Regions from separate parts of the Caballeronia sp. AZ7_KS35 genome, predicted to be linked through region 2. Evidence: riboswitches for the same ligand, from Rfam matches in the RefSeq annotation. Region 2 holds a riboswitch; the other holds the start of a gene.
The links. A riboswitch is a leader RNA that binds a small molecule or an ion and turns the genes downstream of it on or off. The one in region 2 is predicted to bind thiamine pyrophosphate.
Positions count from the first base shown of each region.

Region 1 (10,127 bases), on a different contig from region 2:
CGCGGCCGGACGCGTGCGGCGCACGCTGGCGTGGCTCGATGCGTATTACCGGCGCATCGGTGACGACACCGCGCTCGCGAGCTTCGCGCAGATCCGCGCCGCCGCCGACGATGAAATCGCGCAAGGCACCGCGCGCATCGCCGATTCGCCCGATGCCACGCGTGCGCTGCCGCCACCCGACGCGAGCGCCACGCTCGATGCGGCGCTGTCGCTGTTGCGCCTGAACGAAGAGCAGCGCGCGCAACACGCGCTCGACGCGAGCCGCGCCGACCAGCGCATCTCGACGCTGTGCGTGGGCGCGTTGTGCGCCCTCAACATCGTGCTATTCATCCTGCTGTTTCGTAATCTCGGCATTCAGCTCGACAAGCAGGCGCGCGTGCAGAAGGCGCTCATCACGCAGCAGGAAGAGCTCGATCAGCTCGTGTTCGCGCGCACGCGTCAGCTCGAGGCGCTCGCGTGGCACTTGCAGTCCGTCAGCGAAAACGAGAAGACGGAGCTCGCGCGCGAACTGCACGACGAACTCGGCTCGATCCTCACCGCGAGCAAGATGGATGTCGCGTGGGTGCGCGGCAAGCTGAAGGACAGCGAGCCCGCGATGGCCGAAAAACTCGCGCGCGCGCTCGGCAATCTGGATCAGGGCATCGCGTTGAAGCGCCGCATCATCGAGGACATGCGCCCGACGGTGCTCGCCAACTTCGGTCTCGTCACGGCGCTGCGCTCGCTCGCCGATGAAGCCGCGCAGCGCAACGGCTGGAACGTCGAATTCGATCTGCCGGGCGAGGACGTGAAGCTCGGCGAGGCGATCGAAATCGCGCTTTTCCGCGTCGCGCAGGAGACGCTCACGAACGCGGCGAAGTACGCGCACGCGAGCCGTATCCGCGTGGCGCTGACGGTCGATGAAGCGAACGTGTCGCTCTCGATCACCGACGACGGCATCGGCATTCGGCCGCAGGATTTGAAGCGCACGCAGACGCATGGGCTCGTCGGCATGCGGCAGCGCGTGTCGGCGCGCGGCGGACGCTTCGAGATCGAGCGCGCGACGCCGCGCGGCACGGCGATCAGCGTGTCGATGCCGCGCGAGCGCAGCGCCGATGCGCCGGTCGTGGCGGCATCCACGTAGGACGGCGCCGACACGAAATGCGGACGACGCCGACACCAGAATCGCATGCGTGCCTACATCCGCGAACGATGCGCTTTTTTATGATTGATCACACCGGTAAGACAGGACGTCAGCCAGGCGCCCGTCGACCACACACGATGCGCGAACCGTTTTTCCTGTCACGCATTTCAACTCCAAGGGGAATACACATGACTCGACTCATCGCTCTACTCCTCATCGCCGGCAGCGCGGCTCTCGCAGGCTGCAACACCGTTTCGGGAGCCGGTCAGGACATCTCGAAGGGCGGCCAGGCCATCTCGAACTCCGCGGAGCAGCACAAGTAATTCACGAGGCGCGCCGCTTCGCTGCGGCGTTCCCGCTCAGGCGTTCCATAGCGTTGACGTAGTTCTCTCTCTTCCCGCCACCTTCGCGTGGCGGGATTTTTTTTGTCTTTGGAGCCGTTCGTGTGTCGTCCAGGCCGCTCGCGGCGTCCCACGGGTCACGCGTCATTCTCTGCACAATGACGCCGATGACCCAGATCCCCTTCGCTGCGATAGAGTTCGCTCATCTCGATGCCTTCCTGAGCGATGATGCCTGGCTTCAGACATCGGGATTCACAGCGCAAACGGAGACACGAATGGCCAAAGTAAAAGTAGCCGGGTTCGGCGTTTCGCTCGATGGCTTCGCCGCGGGAACCGCTCAGAGTCTGGAACATCCGCTCGGGGTGCGGGGCCCGGAGCTCTTTCAGTGGTTTTTCCCGACGCAGACGTTTCGGCGGATGCAGGGAAAAGACGACGGCGAAACCGGTGTCGATGACGACTTCGCCCGGCGCGCGATGGACGGATTCGGCGCGTTCATCCTCGGGCGCAACATGTTCGGGCCGATTCGCGGCGAATGGCCGGATGAACAATGGAAAGGATGGTGGGGTGAGGATCCGCCCTATCATGCGCCGACTTTCGTGCTGACCCATTACCCGCGTCCGCCGATTCGGATGCAAGGCGGGACGACGTTTCACTTCGTCTCGGACGGCATCGAGGTCGCGCTGCAAAAGGCACGCGAAGCGGCCGGCGCGAAGGACATCAAGATCGGCGGCGGAGCGGCCACGGTCAAGCAATACATTCAGGCCGGCCATGTGGATGAAATCCACCTCGCTTTCGCGCCGGTGGCGCTCGGGCAAGGGGAATCGCTCTTCGACGGTCTGGATTTGCGCGCTTTGGGATATCGGACGGTCGAGCACGTTCCGACGGAGCGGGCCACGCACATCGTTCTTGCGAAGTAGCTGCGCGCGATACGAAAAAGCCCGGCCGATTCTTCCGGCCGGGCTGTGCGGTTCATGCCTTATTGCGTGTCGGGCAGTTCGAGCGCCGGCTGCTGCGTGTTGCCGCCCTGCGCGACGAGCACGCGAATCTTCTCGGGCACGAGTTGCGTGGCTGCATTTCCCGAAGGCAGCGTCGTCACGAGCCAGTCCGCGTTGTTGACGAGATCGAACGACGCCGATTTATAGACCGGCGTCTTCGAGCCCGGCAGCGTCGCGATCAGTTGATACGTGCCGCCGGAGACGTAGATCGAGTCTTGCGTCGTCGCCGGTACGGCGTTCTTGTAGGCCACGCCCGCCATCGTCGGGCTGACGGTCGAGATGTTCGTGCCCGGCGCGACGAGATAGATGTCGAGGTTCGGCGCGTTCGTCGATGCGTTGAACGCGCGCACGCGTGCGCTGCTCGATAGCAGGCCCTTGTCGAACGGATCGTCGATCACCGCGATCGACGGCACGAAGCCCGCGTCCGGCAGCGCGATCACCGTGTATTCGTGCCCTTTCGCCGCGTTCGAGATGGTCGTGTCGGTCGCGAGTTGCGTCGTCGTGTTGACGGCGGCGTAGGAAAAGTTGTGCTGGCCCGTGTCGATGTTCGCGAAGTTCGTCACCGCCTTGTACGCGAGATTCGGCTGCAGGATCTTGCTGTTGTCGTAGAAGTCGACGTTCGGGCCGCTCGGGATCGCGTGGATGAAATGGACTTGCGGCTGAGTGACGCCGATTTCCTTGCCGACGTCATCGGAGCTTCCGCCGCAAGCGGAGAGCAAAGCGGCGACGGCGGCAAGCGCGGCAGCGGTGCGGATGAGCTTCATGGTTTCACCTTCCTTTGTTTTGATTTGATTTGATCGGCCACATCGTCATCCGGGTCCGGACGATTAGGCATCCGCAGGACTTTGCGCGCTCGCTCGCCGGGCCCGATTCGGGTTTCCCTCTTGCCATTTCGACCGATCAGATTTGCCGTCGAAGTGGCGCATGCGTTGAGCAATGAGCATGCCCCGAGACGGTGCGACGATGGCGTGTATCGGCCGCTGAGGCCCGTCCGGAAAGGGTTTCGGATTCGTTAGTGGAATTGCTCGGGATGCGCGAAGACCCCGCGCGGTGCTGCATCGATCAATGCAGCGTCGCCGCGTGACGAGAAGCGGTTTTTACAAGGATGGTGCGTTCAGAGAAGTCCCCGCCGCCGCTGATCAAACCAGAACGACAGCCCAACGGAAAGCAGAATCACAACGGTCGCAATCACGGTCCACTGCGTGACGATTTCCCCGAGCAGCAGCGCGCCCAAACCAACCGCCACCACCGGATTCACATAAAGACAACTCGTCGCGACAATCGTGCTCGTATTGCGGATCAGAAAGTTATACGCGACATAAGCGGCCATCGAACCGATCACGACGAGATACAAAAACGAGAACCCCGCGCCGACGCCGACGCTCGCCAACCGCTCGCCCGATGCGAACGCGATCGCCGTCGCGATCAATCCGCCCAAACCGATCTGCAGCGCCGTCGACATCAGCAAATCGGAAGGCTGCGGCAGGCGCGTCGCCAGATGCGCGCCGCCCGCCCAGAAGATCGCGGCGCACAGAATCGCCAGCGTGCCGACCGTCGAACTCGGCGAGGGATCGCCGTGATTCAGCAGCACGATCCCGAGCAGACCCAGCGCCACCGCGAACCACTCGCCTTTCGCGACGCCGCGTCCGCTGAGCGCGGTGAAGATCGTCGCGAAAAGCGGCACCGTCGCGACCATCACGGCGGCCGTGCCGGTCCCCACGGTCCGCATGCCGTAAGCCATCATCCCGCTCGACAGACCTTCCAGCAACGTGCCGACGATCGCCGCGTTGCGCACTTCCCGCGCGCTGGGCCACACCGACTTGCGATGCACCGCGATCAAGAATAGCCCGATGCCCGCGAACAGATTGCGCAGCCCGCCGAGCATCAACGGCGGAAAAGATTCGAGCGCGAGATGGATGCCGAGATACGTCGATCCCCAAACGAGATAGACGACCGTCAGCGCAAGCGCGACCTGCCCCTTGAAAGAGCGCGGCGCGCGAAACGGAAAACGGTCAGGGAAGCTGAACGGCAGGCGCGGCGGAGGCAGAGCGGACATGCATCACTCCGCGGCGACGGCTGCGCGCCGGAGAAAAACGGGCAAAACCAGACAGAACGACATGGCGTAAAGCAAAGGGGAATGGCGCGAGGAAGGACCGCGCGACCTTCGGGAAAACCCGGAAATCCGCGGCGCCCGACATTATGCAGTAAGCGCTCGCATCCATCGGCTCATTTTCGGGATGGTTGCCAAGACGCCACGCCGCGGTGTAACGTGTCGGCTGCTAACGCGGGGGTCCTGCGTTGCACATCGCGGTTTCGTGCGGTTTCATCGACGAAGCGCTTCGTGTGGCGTGGGTGAGAAATACCCTTTGAACCTGATCTGGATAATGCCAGCGCAGGGAAGCGTTCGGGTTCCATAGGCCGCAGTCCACGCCACTTCAACCGGACCCGTACCTTTCCATCTCGTTCCTCCCTGTTTAGCTCCTGAGTCACCACGAGCTACGACATCGCTCGTGCTGAAAAAAATCGTCCCTTAGGAGATCAAGCACATGAATGCCAACCCGAAGTTCCTCTCGGAAAACGCCGTCGTCGATGCCGCCGCCATCGCGCCGCTGCCGAACTCGCGCAAGGTCTATGTCGAAGGTTCGACGCCCGACATCCGCGTGCCGATGCGCGAGATCACGCAATCCGACACGCCCGACGGCTTCGGCGGCGAGAAGAATCCGCCCGTCTACGTGTACGACACGTCGGGCCCGTACACCGATCCCGACGCGCAGATCGACATTCGCAGCGGTCTGCCCGCGCTGCGCGGCGCGTGGATCGAAAAGCGCGGCGACACCGAGGAACTGAGCGGCCTGTCGAGCGAGTTCGGCCGCGAGCGCGCCGCCGATCCGAAAACGGCCGAACTGCGCTTTCCGGGTTTGCACCGTCATCCGCGCCGCGCGCTCGCCGGCAAGAACGTCTCGCAGATGCACTACGCGCGCCAAGGCATCATCACGCCGGAGATGGAGTACATCGCGATTCGCGAGAACCAGCGTCGCGCGGAGTATCTCGAAAGCCTGCGCACGAGCGGCCCCAACGGCGAAAAGCTCGCGAAGATGATGGGCCGCCAGCACGCCGGACAAGCCTTCGGCGCGGCGGCGTTCGGCAAGGACGCGGCGAAGGAAATCACGCCTGAATTCGTGCGCGAGGAAGTGGCGCGCGGCCGCGCGATCATCCCCGCGAACATCAATCACCCGGAAAGCGAGCCGATGATTATCGGCCGCAACTTCCTCGTGAAGATCAACGCGAACATCGGCAATTCGGCGGTCACGTCGTCGATCGGCGAGGAAGTCGACAAGATGACGTGGGCAATTCGCTGGGGCGGCGACACGGTCATGGATCTGTCGACCGGCAAGCACATCCACGAAACGCGCGAGTGGATCATCCGCAATTCGCCGGTGCCGATCGGCACGGTGCCGATCTATCAGGCGCTCGAAAAGGTGAACGGCAAGGCCGAAGACCTGACGTGGGAAATCTTCCGCGACACGCTCATCGAGCAGGCGGAGCAAGGCGTCGATTACTTCACGATTCACGCCGGCGTGCGCCTGCAATACGTGCCGCTGACCGCGAACCGCATGACGGGCATCGTGTCGCGCGGCGGCTCGATCATGGCGAAGTGGTGCCTCGCGCATCACAAGGAAAGCTTCATTTACGAGCACTTCGAAGACATCTGCGAAATCATGAAGCAATACGATGTCTCGTTCTCCCTCGGCGACGGCCTGCGCCCCGGCTCGATCTACGACGCCAATGACGAAGCCCAGCTCGGCGAACTGAAGACGCTCGGCGAACTGACGCAGATCGCGTGGAAGCACGACGTGCAGGTGATGATCGAAGGCCCCGGCCACGTTCCGATGCAGCTCATCAAGGAAAACATGGACCTGCAACTGGAATGGTGCGACGAAGCGCCCTTCTACACGCTCGGGCCGCTAACGACCGACATCGCGCCGGGTTACGACCACATCACGTCGGGCATCGGCGCTGCGATGATCGGCTGGTTCGGCACCGCGATGCTCTGCTACGTCACGCCCAAGGAACACCTGGGGCTGCCGAACAAGGACGACGTGAAGGAAGGCATCATCACGTACAAGCTCGCGGCGCACGCGGCCGATCTCGCGAAGGGTCATCCGGGCGCGCAGGTGCGGGACAACGCGCTGTCGAAGGCACGCTTCGAATTCCGCTGGGAAGACCAGTTCAATCTCGGTCTCGATCCGGACAAGGCGCGCGAATTCCACGACGAAACGCTGCCGAAGGATTCCGCGAAGGTCGCGCATTTCTGCTCGATGTGCGGCCCGCACTTCTGCTCGATGAAGATCACGCAGGACGTGCGCGATTTCGCGGCGAAGCAAGGTGTCAGCGAAAGCGAGGCGCTCGCCAAGGGCATGGAGACGAAGGCGATCGAGTTCGTGAAAAAGGGCTCGGAAATCTATCAGCCGACCTGAAGCTTCTGACTCGCTGACAACGGCCTGTCGCACAGCGCGTGCGGCAGGCCGTTTTTTATGTGTGCGCCGGGCGCAAAGCCTTGTCGGGCCTGAATGAGCGGTTCATCCGACGATTCGGGCATCTTTTCTGCTGGTCGAGTGCGTGAACCGGCGCAAATGCGGCCGAGCCGCAGCCGATTCATCTCATCTTCGAATTGGAGAGTCGACATGAAAATCATCAAACAGATCGGCGCCGCTGCAATGATTGTTGGGTTTCTGGGAGGACTGACCGCTTGCGGCGACATGACCACGCGTCAACGGGATACGGCTATCGGCGCCGGCGTCGGTGCGGCGGGCGGCGCGGTGATCGGCGGCAGCGCGCTTTCGACGCTCGGCGGCGCGGCGGTCGGCGGGATTATCGGCAATCAGGTCGGGAAGTAGCGCGAACATCGTCCTACGACGCAACGGACGCGTTTCGCCGCCATCAACGACCCGCTGTTTCATTTCTGTTACATAAAGGCGCGCCGCAATGCTTTTTCACATCACGCGGCGCGCCTCCCGGTTGTCGTTCGACTAAGCTGCTTCTTAAGGGGCCAATTTCATTCGATCCCACGTCCCGCAAGCCGTAACGCAAGGAGCAGTGCCATGATTTCCGCCCGCAGCATGTCCGGACCCAGGACGGCCGCCGCAGCGCTCGCCGCCGGGCTTCTTCTCGGCGGATGTTATTACCCTTACGGTTATCCGGCTTATCCAGCTTATCCGCCCGCGCCTGTCGTCGGCGCGACCTACACGCAGCGGGAATTTGCGTTGCCCGCGTCCGGCACGGCGGCCACGCCGACGTCATCCGCGACCTTGCCGCCACAGTACGAATACGCCGTCGGCTCGTCGTACTCCGACTACTACCGGACGTATCCCTATCCGTATTACCCGCCGTATGCGGCTTACCCGTACTACGGCTATCCGGCGTACTACGGCTACGGCTACGGTTATCCGGCGGTTTCGTTCAGCTTCGGCTACTGGGGCGGCAGCGGATGCTGCTGGGGACATGGCTATCGCGGCGGCTACCACGGTGGCGGATGGCACGGCGGCGGCGGGTGGCATGGGGGCGGCGGCTGGCACGGCGGCGGCGGCAGTTGGCATGGCGGCGGAGGCGGCGGCCGCGGACACTGATCGCCGCGCCGCGATACGCCAGGTGAGACAAAAAGCCGTTTGTCGCCTTGCCGCGTAACACTGCTGCAACATTTTCCTTTCGACACGGGCTCGCGCGCACGACGCGCTTCATCGTGCGCCGGCGCACTTTCCTTATCCGACAAGGCTTCGCCACTATTCGCCAGATGATTGGCACGGTTTTGGCTACATAGCTTCCCTGCATCGAGTCGCAACGGCGATAACCGTTGTTCCGCGCACTTTTCCGTATCGGGGGATCGGACATGATGGCCTTCGTGTTTTTCCTGCTGTGGATTTTCGCCTCGCTCGGCCTTCTGACCGTGTGGGTCTTCCGCCAGACGCCATCGGCCGGTCGCGACGAGAGCGCGCCGAGCGCCGTCGCCGAGGGCTGATCGCGCTCGTCCGTGCTTCTCCGTCCGCATCGATGACGCGCCCGCAAGCGGCGCGTCCCTTCACGTCCATTCACCTCTGCGCGCCACGCCGTGGCCGGAATGGACGGGCATTCACGCCTTGACGCATGCCCTTCGCGCCCTATTCTTAGTGTGCGCGTTATGCGGTTGCTTAAGCCGGCGACCGGACATCGAACTCCACGCGCATCGCGGCTTCGCGTTGGCGCCGCTTCGGTTCATGACAGAACGAAGGAGACCCGATGTTCCACCAGCTACTCACCCCGATCGCCAATTCCCTGTTCGCATCCTTCATCGTCGCCGCGCTGCCGATCATCCTCGTGCTCGTGCTGCTCGGCTGGGCGCGCCGTCCCGCGTGGCAGGCGTCGCTCGCGGGGCTGGTCCTTGCGCTCGTCATCGCCATCGCGGGCTGGCATTTTCCGGTCGGGCTCGCGCTCGATTCGGTCGCGGCCGGCGCCGTGTTCGCGCTGTGGCCCGTCATGTGGATCGTCTTCGCCGCGATCCTGCTCTACAACGTCGCGCAGCGCTCGGGGCGCTTCGAAGCGTTTCGCATGTGGATGGTCGATAACCTGCCGAACGACCGGCGCATCGTGCTCGTCGTGATCGGCTTCTCGTTCGGCGCGCTGCTCGAAGGGATTTCGGGCTTCGGCACGCCGATCGCGATCACGAGTTCGCTCTTGATCCTGCTCGGCTTCCCGACACTCGAAGCGCTGACCTTCACGTTGATCTTCAACACGGCGCCGGTCGCGTTCGGCGCGCTCGGCGTGCCGATCACCGTGCTAGGCGCAGTCACGCACCTGCCCACCGATGCGCTCGCCAAAATGGTCGGTCGCCAGTTGCCGTTCTTCGCGCTCTTTCTGCCCTTCTATGTGATCGGTATCTACGCGGGCTTTCGCAACATGATGCGTATCTGGCCCGTGCTGCTCGTCTCGGGCGGCGTGTTCGCATTGACGCAGTTCGTGACGTCGAACTACATCAGCTATGCGCTCACCGACGTGCTTTCGTCGCTCGTCTCGCTGATCGTGACGATCGCGTTCCTGCGCGTCTGGAAGCCGGTCGCGGACGAGCGCTTCGCGGTGAACGTCGAGCGCGCCGGCGCGACGCGTTCGGCGATTCCGGGCGGCCAGGGCTGGGTGCCGTGGATCGTGGTCTCGGTGGTCGTGATCGTGTGGACGGTGCTCAAGATCTTCATGATCGGCGACGTGAAAATCGCGTGGCCGGGCCTCGACAAGGCGGTCTACATCACGCTCTACAAGCAGCCTTACGGCGCGATCTGGGACTTCCAGCCACTCGCGACGGGCACGGCGATCCTGGTCGCGTCGATCATCACCGCGTTGATGGTGAAGCTGCCCGCGCGCGAATACGTCGCGGCGATCGGCGATACGTGGGTGCAGACGCGCATCGCCATCCTGACGGTCGCGACGATCGTCGGCCTCGCGTATCTGATGAACTACTCGGGCATGAACTACACGCTCGGTCTGGGCGTGGCGTCGGTCGGGCCGTTCTTCCCGCTCGTGTCCGCGTTCCTCGGGTGGGTCGCGGTGTTCCTCTCCGGCAGCGACACGTCGGGCAACGCGCTCTTCGGCAATCTGCAGGTCGTCGCGGCGAACCAGCTCAACCTCAATCCGGTGCTGATGGCG
Region 1 is NZ_JALQDV010000002.1:30,126-40,252, reverse strand. It holds gene NCT05_RS05770 (sensor histidine kinase) at 1-1,120, shown strand, start outside; gene NCT05_RS05765 (entericidin A/B family lipoprotein) at 1,309-1,443, shown strand; gene NCT05_RS05760 (dihydrofolate reductase family protein) at 1,737-2,378, shown strand; gene NCT05_RS05755 (DUF4397 domain-containing protein) at 2,438-3,220, opposite strand; gene NCT05_RS05750 (EamA family transporter) at 3,571-4,512, opposite strand; TPP riboswitch at 4,733-4,873, shown strand; gene thiC (phosphomethylpyrimidine synthase ThiC) at 5,003-6,934, shown strand; gene NCT05_RS05740 (YMGG-like glycine zipper-containing protein) at 7,175-7,354, shown strand; gene NCT05_RS05735 (hypothetical protein) at 7,559-8,083, shown strand; gene NCT05_RS36745 (hypothetical protein) at 8,344-8,472, shown strand; gene NCT05_RS05730 (L-lactate permease) at 8,730-10,127, shown strand, end outside.
Region 1: linked by a shared signal. The riboswitch ahead of thiC (phosphomethylpyrimidine synthase ThiC) and the one ahead of NCT05_RS15265 (FAD-dependent oxidoreductase) in region 2 are both predicted to bind thiamine pyrophosphate.

Region 2 (10,127 bases):
TGGAAGGCTAAGGGCCTCGACTTCTCGCGCATCTTCTATCAGGTGCCGGTGGGCGAAGACGTCGCGCGCAAGCACGTCGACGTGCAGGATCACGGTCTCGACAAGGCGCTCGATCACGTGCTGATCGAGAAGTCGAAGGCGGCGATCGAGAAGGGCGAGCATGTGTCGTTCATCCAGCCGGTGCGCAACGTGAATCGCACGGTCGGCGCGATGCTGTCCGGCCTCATCGCGAAGACGCACGGTCACGACGGCCTGCCCGACGACTCGATTCACATCCAGTTGAAGGGCACGGCGGGCCAGAGCTTTGGCGCGTTCCTCGCGAAGGGCGTGACGCTGGATCTCGTCGGCGACGGCAACGACTACGTCGGCAAGGGCCTGTCGGGCGGGCGCATCATCATTCGCCCGACCAACGACTTCCGCGGCAAGTCCGAGGAAAACATCATCTGCGGCAACACGGTGATGTACGGCGCGATCGAAGGCGAATCGTATTTCCGCGGCGTCGCGGGCGAGCGCTTCTGCGTGCGCAACTCGGGTGCGACGGCGGTCGTCGAAGGCACGGGCGATCACGGCTGCGAATACATGACGGGCGGCACGGTGGTCGTGCTCGGCGAGACGGGCCGCAACTTCGCGGCGGGCATGTCGGGCGGCATCGCGTTCGTGTACGACCCGGAAGGCGCGTTCGCCGGCAAGTGCAACAAGTCGATGGTCGCGCTCGATCCGGTGCTGCAGCAGGCCGAACAGGAGCGCACGGTGGATCGCACGCTGTGGCACGCCGGCAAGACCGACGAAGCGCTGCTCAAGGGGCTGATCGAGCGTCACTTCCAGTTCACCGGCTCGCCGCGCGCGAAGTCGCTGCTGGAAAACTGGGATTCGGCTCGCCGTCAGTTCGTCAAGGTGTTCCCGACCGAGTACCGTCGCGCGCTCACCGAAATGGGCGCGAAGAAGGGCAAGGAAGCGGTCGCGGCTTAAGCCTCGTTCAATCAGACAGACGCGCGCTCCGGGAGCGCGCGCGATCCTCACCAAATACAGAGAAAGAAATGGGCAAGGCAACCGGTTTTCTCGAGTTCGAACGCCGCCACGAGGCGTACGAAGCTCCGCTTACCCGCGTCAAGCATTACAAGGAATTCGTCGCCGCGCTGACCGATGAAGACGCGAAGGTTCAAGGCGCGCGCTGCATGGACTGCGGCATTCCGTTCTGCAACAACGGCTGCCCGGTCAACAACATCATTCCGGACTTCAACGATCTCGTGTTCCAGCAGGACTGGAAGAGCGCGATCAACGTGCTGCATTCGACCAACAACTTCCCGGAATTCACGGGCCGCATCTGCCCGGCGCCGTGCGAAGCGGCGTGCACATTGGGCATCAACGACGATCCGGTCGGCATCAAGTCGATCGAGCACGCGATCATCGACAAGGCTTTCGCCGAAGGCTGGGTCGTGCCGCAACCGCCGAAGCACAAGACGGGCAAGAAGGTCGCCGTCGTCGGTTCGGGGCCCGCGGGTCTCGCGGCCGCGCAGCAACTCGGACGCGCGGGCCATGAAGTCGTCGTGTTCGAGAAGAACGATCGCATCGGCGGTCTGCTGCGTTACGGCATCCCCGATTTCAAGCTGGAGAAGTGGCTGATCGATCGCCGCATGCGTCAGATGGAGGCGGAAGGCGTGTCGTTCCGCACGAACGTGTTCATCGGCAAGGATGCGCTGCCGGAATACATCGCGAATACGGCGAAGGAAACCATCACGCCCGACGAGCTGAAGGAACAGTTCGACGCGGTCGTGATCGCGGGCGGCTCGGAAACGCCGCGCGATCTGCCGGTGCCGGGGCGCGAGCTCGAAGGCATCTACTACGCGATGGAATTCCTGCCGCAGCAGAACAAGGTCAACGCGGGCGACAAGCTGCCGGATCAACTGCTCGCGAAGGGCAAGCATGTCGTCGTGATCGGCGGCGGCGATACGGGTTCGGATTGCGTGGGCACGTCGAATCGTCATGGCGCGAAGAGCGTGACGCAGTTCGAACTGCTCGCGCAGCCGCCCGAGGAAGAGAACAAGCCGCTCGTGTGGCCGTACTGGCCGATCAAGCTGCGTACGTCGTCGTCGCATGAAGAAGGTTGCGAGCGCGACTGGTCGGTTGCGACGAAGCGCTTCGAAGGCAAGAACGGCAAGGTCGAGAAGCTGATCGCCGTGCGCGTCGAGTGGAAGGGCGGCAAGATGCAGGAAGTGCCGGGTTCCGAGTTCGAGATGAAGGCCGATCTCGTGCTGCTCGCGATGGGCTTCACGCAGCCGGTGTCGCCGGTGCTGGATGCGTTCGGCGTCGAGAAGGATGCGCGCGGCAACGTGCGCGCCGCGACCGAAGGCGACAAGGCGTATTACACGTCGGTCGATAAAGTCTTCACCGCCGGCGATATGCGTCGCGGGCAGTCGCTGGTCGTCTGGGCGATTCGCGAAGGACGTCAGTGCGCACGATCGGTGGATGCGTATCTGATGGGATCGAGCGAGTTGCCGCGGTAAGCGTCGCTCGACGCTTCATGCAAAAAGGCCACGCGATCGCGTGGCCTTTTGCTTTTGAGCGCGGACGGGTCAAACCTCCGCCATCGCCCTCTCGATCTCGATCTTGTAATCATGGAACATCGCGACCGACTCGCGATGCGCCACGCTCACAATCGCCGCCTTCGGCAGCCGCTCGACCAGCATGTTGTAGATATGCAGCTCGTTCTCGGCGTCGAGCGCGCTCGTGGCTTCGTCGAGGAACACGAAGTCCGGCTTGTGCAACAGCACGCGCGCGGCAGCAAGCCGTTGCTGCTCGCCCGGCGACAGACTCCGCGCCCAATGCGCGCTTTCCTCCAGCCGATCCGCATACGCCTCGAGATTGCACAGACGCAGCGCGTCGCGCGACTCTTCAACGCTGAACGTTCCGCCCCCCGACGGATACGAAAGCGCCGCGCGCAACGTGCCGATCGGCAGATAACTCATCTGCGGGACGAACATCATCTTCGCGTCGACGGGCGCGTCGATCGTGCCGTCGCCGAACGGCCAAAGACCCGCGAGCGCGCGCATCAACGTGCTCTTGCCCGAGCCCGATGGACCGACGACCAGCCAGCGCGAACCCGGCTCGATCGACACGTTCGCCACGCGCGAAAGCGGCGTGCCGTTGGGCAGCGCGAGCATGAGCCCGTTGGTCGTGAGCGACGGCGTGCTCGTGTAGTGCAGGTTGATGCCGCCGCGCTCCGTCGCCGGCGACGTTTCTTCGCGGATATGCGTCGAGCGCATTACGCGCTTGAATTCGCGCAGACGATTCACGGTCGCGCGCCATTCGACCAACGTCGAATAACTGTTGATGAACCACGAAAACGAATCGCTGACCGTGCCGAACGCCGATGAAATCTGCATCAGCACGCCAAACGAAAACGCGCCCGCGAAGTAGCGCGGCGCGGCGACCATGATCGGGAAAATGATCGCGATCTGCCCGTAGAACGACAGCACGAAGGTCATGCGCTTCGTGTACTTCATGATCATCCACCAGTTGTCGCGAATGCGCTGGAAGATGGTCTTTGCGTTCGCCGTTTCGGTCGCGATGCCGTCATAAAACGCAATCTGTTCGGCGTTCTCGCGCACGCGGATCAGGCCGAAACGGAAATCGGCCTCGACCTTCTGCTGCTGATAGTTGATCGACACGAGCGGATGCCCGACCTTCTGGATGATCAGCGAGCCGAGAATCGCGTAGAGCGCGGCGGCCCAGACCATGTAGCCCGGAATCGTGATCGGCGTGCCGCCGAGCGAGAAGGTCAGCGCGCCCGCGATGGTCCAGAGAATCGTGATGAAAGTGACGAGCGTGACGAGCGTCGAAAGCAGATCGAGCGAGAGCGAAAGCGTGGTGGTGGCGAAGGATTGCAGGTCGTCGGAAATACGCTGGTCGGGGTTGTCGGCGAGGCGGTCGCGCTCGATGCGGTAGAACGCCTTGTCACCGAGCCATTGTTCCAGAAAGCGGTTGGTGAGCCATTGACGCCAGCGAAACGCGAGCATCTGCCGCAGATATCGACCGTACACCGCGAGCAGGATGTACGCGAACGCGAGGCCCGTGAAGATCAGCAGCAGATGCGGAAAGTCCTTGACGTTCTTGTTCTGCAGCGCGTTGTAGAAGTCGGCGTTCCAGCTGTTGAGCCGGACGTTGATCCACACAACGGTCATGTTGATCGCGATGATCGCGACGAGAAGGCCCCACGCGAAGCCGCGCTCCTCCGACACCCAATAGGGCTTGATGAGGCTCCACGCCGAGACTTCGTCGGCCTTCTGCTGCGTGCTATCGGTATGGGTGTTGGTCATGAGCTTCCTGCTGATGCGCCTCGTGGCGCCCGATTGTTACGTCCGCGGCCGGGCCGCGCGCGGCGTTTTCCGGCTCCGCAGATTGTTCCGGGGTTCGCTTAACGCTCACTTAATTTCGGGCGATCGTCCTGCGAACCATGTTCGCGGCATTGTGCCAGAGTGCCGCCGCGCACGATAAAAGGCGGGGAATCCCGGTTTGCAGCGCCTTCGCCTTTCATGTTTTAATGACCCTCGACGAAACAGGGGTGCTTCGCGTGCATCGGCGGCCGGAACGGTCGGCAGCGCGGCGAGGCTGAGAGAGACCCTTTGCACCCGATCCGGGTAATACCGGCGAGGGAAGTTTCCGGAGACCGCGCGAGCCTCGCGCCATTCCTCCAGTCTCTTCCAGTCCTTTCTTCGCGCCCGGCGCGCTTCATGCGCTGCCGAGCCGGTCTCTCCCGCTGATTTCGTCCTCGTGATGTGGCGCCGCGCCAGCACGATCGGGATCGCGTCTTTCGTCTCCATCGTGCAGCGCAGCGTTACGCGTATGGAGACATCGAATTGATGAACAGAATCGATCAGGGCGCCGCGCGCCGGCCGGATTTCGCCGTCGTCGGCGGCGGGCTCGTCGGACGGCTCGTCGCCTGGCAACTCGCGGGCGCGGGTCACGACGTCGCGCTTTACGAACGCGGCGACGCCGCCGGCACGCAGTCGGCCGCGTGGGTCGCCGCCGCCATGCTCGCGCCGCTCGCGGAAGCGGCGAGCGCGGAGCCGCTCGTCGTCGGGCTGGGGGCGGCATCGCTCGAACGCTGGCCTGAACTCATCGCGCAATTGCCCGAGCCGGTTTTCTTTCAGCGCAACGGCACGCTCGTCGTCTGGCACGGCGCGGATCGCGCCGAAGCGCCGCTCTTCGAACGCCGTCTCAAGGCCAATTCGCCCGCCGATCTGCTCGACGGCGGCTTCGTCAAGCTCGCGGGCGCGCAAGTCGCGCAAGCCGAACCGGCGCTCGGAACGCGCTTCGCGCAGGGCTGGCTGCTGCCGAACGAAGGCCAACTGGACAACCGTCAGGCGCTTGGCGCACTCGCCGCCGGACTTGCCGAGCGCGGCGTGCGTACGCACTGGAACACCGCCGTCGATGCGATGCCCGACGCGCGCTGGATCATCGATTGCCGCGGCCTCGGCGGCAAGCCCGCGTGGCCCGCGCTGCGCGGCATTCGCGGCGAGGTCGCGCGCGTGCACGCGCCGGGCATCGGGCTGACGCGGCCGGTGCGGCTCTTGCATCCGCGCTATCCGCTCTACATCGCGCCGAAGGAGAACGATCTCTACGTGATCGGCGCGACGGAAGTCGAGGGCGAGGACATGTCGCCCGTGAGCGTACGTTCGGCGCTCGAGCTGCTGAGCGCCGCGTTCGCGGTGCATCCGGGTTTCGGCGAGGCGCGCATCCTCGAACTGAACTCGCATTGCCGGCCGACCTTGCCGGATCACCGGCCGGCGATCGTCTGGGACGGGGCGCGGACCTTGCGCGTGAACGGCTTGTACCGGCACGGCTTCATGATCGCGCCCGAAGTCGCGGATGCCGCGTGCCGTCTCGCCGACGCGCTCGCTTCCGGCGATATCGCCGATGCCGAGGCCTTCTCCGATTTCCGCAGCGCCGCGCGCTGGCCCGAACTGCTGCACGGCGAGTTCGCGGTTGCGCCAGCGCTCTAGTCATCAGGAAACAACCATGAACATCCACATCAATCAGCGCGTCTTCGATTTGCCCGACGCCACCACCGTCACCGACGCGCTCGCCGCGTTCGGCGCGAAACCGCCGTTCGCGGTCGCGCTGAACGGCCAGTTCGTCGCGCGCGGCGAACACGCCACGAAAACGCTCGTCGCAGGCGACAAGCTCGACGTCGTGTCGCCCGTCGCGGGCGGCTGAACTCCGAACCGAAGGATCGAACCATGACCATTTCCACCGCCGACGTCCTCACGCTCTACGGCGAGACGTTTCCGAGCCGCGTGCTGCTCGGCACGTCGCGTTATCCGTCGCTGCAATCGCTTTCCGACTCCATCGACGCCGCTCGGCCGGGCATGGTCACGGTCGCGCTGCGCCGTCAGTCGGAGACCGGGGAAGCCGGCTTCTTCGATGTGCTCAAGCGCCACGGCGTCGCGCTTTTGCCGAACACGGCGGGCTGCCAGAGCGTCGACGAGGTGCTGACGACCGCGCACATGGCGCGCGAAGTGTTCGAGACGCCGTGGATCAAACTGGAATTGATCGGCGACGACTACACGCTGCAGCCCGATCCGATCGGCCTCGTCGAAGCGGCGGCCAAGCTGATCCGCGATGGCTTCAAGGTGCTGCCTTACTGCACGGAAGATCTCGTCATCGGCCGGCGTCTGCTCGATGCCGGCTGCGAAGCGCTGATGCCGTGGGGCGCGCCCATCGGCACGGGCAAGGGCGTGACGAATCCATACGGGCTGCGCACCTTGCGCGAGCGTCTGCCGGATGTGCCGCTGATCGTCGATGCCGGTCTCGGCGTGCCGTCGCATGCGTGTCAGGTGATGGAATGGGGCTTCGATGGCGTGCTGCTCAACACGGCCGTCTCGCAGGCAACCTTCCCGCCGCAGATGGCGCGCGCGTTCGCGCTCGGCGTCGAAGCGGGGCGCACCGCGTTCCTCGCGGGCCCCATGGCCGAGCGCGACAGCGCGCAGGCGAGCACGCCGGTCGTCGGCATGCCGTTCTGGCATCAGGACGGAGGCGCGGCATGAGCTTGTTGAATCGTGAAGTGTTCTGGCCGCCGGCGGACGAGCTGACTGAAGTCGCCGAGCGGATTCGCGCGCGTCTCGGCGAATGGCCGACGGCGGAAACGCGCTGGCGCATCTGCCTGACCGCGCCGGAATCGCCGCAGGCGAGCGACATCATCGTGTTCAACGAGCCGCACGATGTGGCCGCGAACGGCGCCGCGGCAATCCTCGAAGCGCATGGCGATCGCGTCACGCTGCGTCGTGGCGACGAGCGTTTCGCGCTCGAAGGCGAATGGTCGGATGATTGGCTGTCCGCGCTCGCCGCTTTCCTCGACTGCAACTTCGAGCCGCACGACGCGCTGACGCTCGCGCTCGCCTGGCGCGCGGGCGATGAGAACAAGGACGACGCGTGGCCCGTCGAATTCGCGACGTTTCCGCGCGTCGCCGATCTGCCCGCCGCGCCCGAAGGCGGATTCCCGGCGTGCCCCGATCGGCTCGGCCTGTATCCGGTGCTGCCGAGCGCCGACTGGGTCGAGCGCGTGCTCGGTCTCGGCGTCCGCACGACGCAACTGCGCCGCAAAACCGCCGACGCCGCCGACTTGCAGCGCGAAATCTCGCGCTCGGTCGAGGCGGGACGTCGGCATGACGCACAGGTTTTCATCAACGATCATTGGCGCGAGGCGATTGCGGCGGGCGCGTACGGCGTGCACCTCGGACAGGAAGACGTGCAGACGGCCGACCTGAGCGCCATCGCGAAAGCCGGCGTGCGGCTCGGTCTGTCGACGCACGGCTATTACGAGATGTTGCGCGCGCTGCACTTCAAGCCGAGCTACCTTGCGCTCGGCGCCGTCTTCCCGACCACGACGAAAGTCATGCCGACCAAGCCACAAGGATTGGCGCGCCTGTCGCGCTACGTGCAACTGCTGTCGGGTCGGGTGCCGCTTGTCGCCATTGGTGGAATCGACGCCAAGGCGATGCCGGGCGTGCTGGAAACCGGCGTGCGCAGCGCGGCGGTCGTGCGCGCGGTCACCGAGGCACCGGACACAGCCGCGGCGGTTTTGTCACTGCAAAAAATGTTCGCAGGTCAACGGTGAAAAGTTCCAAAAGCAAGGGGATACACGCCTAGGCAAAGCACCGATTGCGCGCAGGCCCTATAATTCGGCCTCTTGCGCCAACGGAATCTCTTACCCAGTGCCTGCTTTCTCCGAGACTCTGCTAGAGCTACGCGACGTCGACTTCGGCTACGGCGACCGGCTCGTCCTGTCGAACCTGAACATGCGATTCACGCGTGGGCAGGTGGTCGCGGTCATGGGCGGCTCAGGCTGCGGCAAAACCACGACCTTGCGTCTGGTCGGCGGTCTCGTGAAGGCGAGTCGCGGCAAAGTCATGTTCGACGGACAGGACGTCGGTGCCCAGACGCGCGACGGTCTGTACGCGCTGCGCCGGAAGATGGGCATGCTGTTCCAGTTCGGCGCGTTGTTCACCGACCAGACGGTGTTCGAGAACGTCGCGTTCCCGCTGCGCGAACACACGGACCTTCCGGAAGCGCTGATCCGCGATCTCGTGCTGATGAAGCTGAACGCGGTCGGCCTGCGCGGCGCGCGCGATCTCGCGCCGTCGGAGATTTCGGGCGGCATGGCGCGCCGCGTGGCGCTCGCCCGCGCAATCGCGCTCGATCCCCAGTTGATGATGTACGACGAGCCGTTCGCCGGCCTCGATCCCATTTCGCTCGGCATCACGGCGCAACTCATCCGCACGATCAACGACGCGCTCGGCGCAACGTCCATTCTCGTTACGCACGACGTACCGGAATCCTTCGCGATCGCGGACTACGTGTATTTCATCGCGAACGGCGGCATTCACGCCGAAGGCACGCCGGCGCAACTGCGCGCATCGCAGGATCCGACCGTGCGCCAGTTCATCGACGGCACGCCCGACGGCCCATTCAAGTTCCACTATGCGAGCACGCCGCTCGCCGCAGATTTCGGCATCGGAGGGCAGGCATGATCAGCGCGCTCGGACGCTGGGTGCTCGACGGTTTCGGCACCGCAGGCTACGCAACGCGCATGTTCCTGCGCCTCGTGGTCGAATTTTTTCCGCTGTTGCGCCGCCCGCGCCTCGTCACGAAACAGATCCACTTCGTCGGCAATTATTCGCTCGTCATCATCGCGGTGTCGGGTTTGTTCGTCGGCTTCGTGCTCGGCTTGCAGGGCTATTACACGCTGAGCCGCTACGGTTCGGAACAGGCGCTCGGGCTTCTGGTGGCGCTCTCGCTCGTGCGCGAGCTCGGGCCGGTCGTCACGGCGCTACTGTTCGCGGGGCGCGCGGGCACGTCGCTGACCGCCGAAATCGGCTTGATGAAAGCCGGCGAGCAACTCACCGCAATGGAAATGATGGCGGTCGATCCGCTCAAGGTGGTCGTCGCGCCGCGCATGTGGGCGGGCATCGTCGCCATGCCGGTGCTGGCGGCCATTTTCAGCGCGGTCGGCATCATCGGCGGCTATGTCGTCGGCGTGATGCTGATCGGCGTCGATCCGGGCGCGTTCTGGTCGCAGATGCAAGGCGGCGTGGACGTGTGGCGTGATGTCGGGAACGGCGTCATCAAGAGCATCGTGTTCGGCTTCGCGGTGACGTTCATCGCGTTGTTCCAGGGCTACGAAGCACGGCCAACGCCCGAAGGCGTGTCGCGCGCGACGACGAAAACGGTCGTATATGCGTCGCTCGCCGTGCTCGGGCTCGATTTCCTGCTCACCGCACTGATGTTCAGCTAATGAACCAAGCGCAGGCGCCGCACGAGGCGCAGGCGTTGTGAAGGGCACAGACCGTCACGCGCCATCTGCGAAAAGATTCTCTTTGGGAAGACGATGAAAAAGACTGCTCTCGACTTTTGGGTCGGCCTCTTCGTGGTGCTCGGTTTCGTGGCGCTGCTCTTTCTCGCGCTGAAGGCGGGCAACATGAGCTCCCTGTCGTTCCAGCAAACCTACGCGGTGAAACTGAAGTTCGACAACATCGGCGGACTGAAGGCGCGCGCGCCCGTGAAGAGCGCGGGCGTGACGGTCGGGCGCGTCGGCAGCATCGGCTTCGATGCGAACACGTATCAGGCCG
Region 2 is NZ_JALQDV010000020.1:22,814-32,940, reverse strand. It holds gene NCT05_RS15280 (glutamate synthase-related protein) at 1-969, shown strand, start outside; gene NCT05_RS15275 (glutamate synthase subunit beta) at 1,038-2,504, shown strand; gene NCT05_RS15270 (ABC transporter ATP-binding protein/permease) at 2,574-4,316, opposite strand; TPP riboswitch at 4,548-4,672, shown strand; gene NCT05_RS15265 (FAD-dependent oxidoreductase) at 4,860-6,002, shown strand; gene thiS (sulfur carrier protein ThiS) at 6,019-6,216, shown strand; gene NCT05_RS15255 (thiazole synthase) at 6,240-7,046, shown strand; gene thiE (thiamine phosphate synthase) at 7,043-8,116, shown strand; gene NCT05_RS15245 (ABC transporter ATP-binding protein) at 8,214-9,029, shown strand; gene mlaE (lipid asymmetry maintenance ABC transporter permease subunit MlaE) at 9,026-9,793, shown strand; gene mlaD (outer membrane lipid asymmetry maintenance protein MlaD) at 9,887-10,127, shown strand, end outside.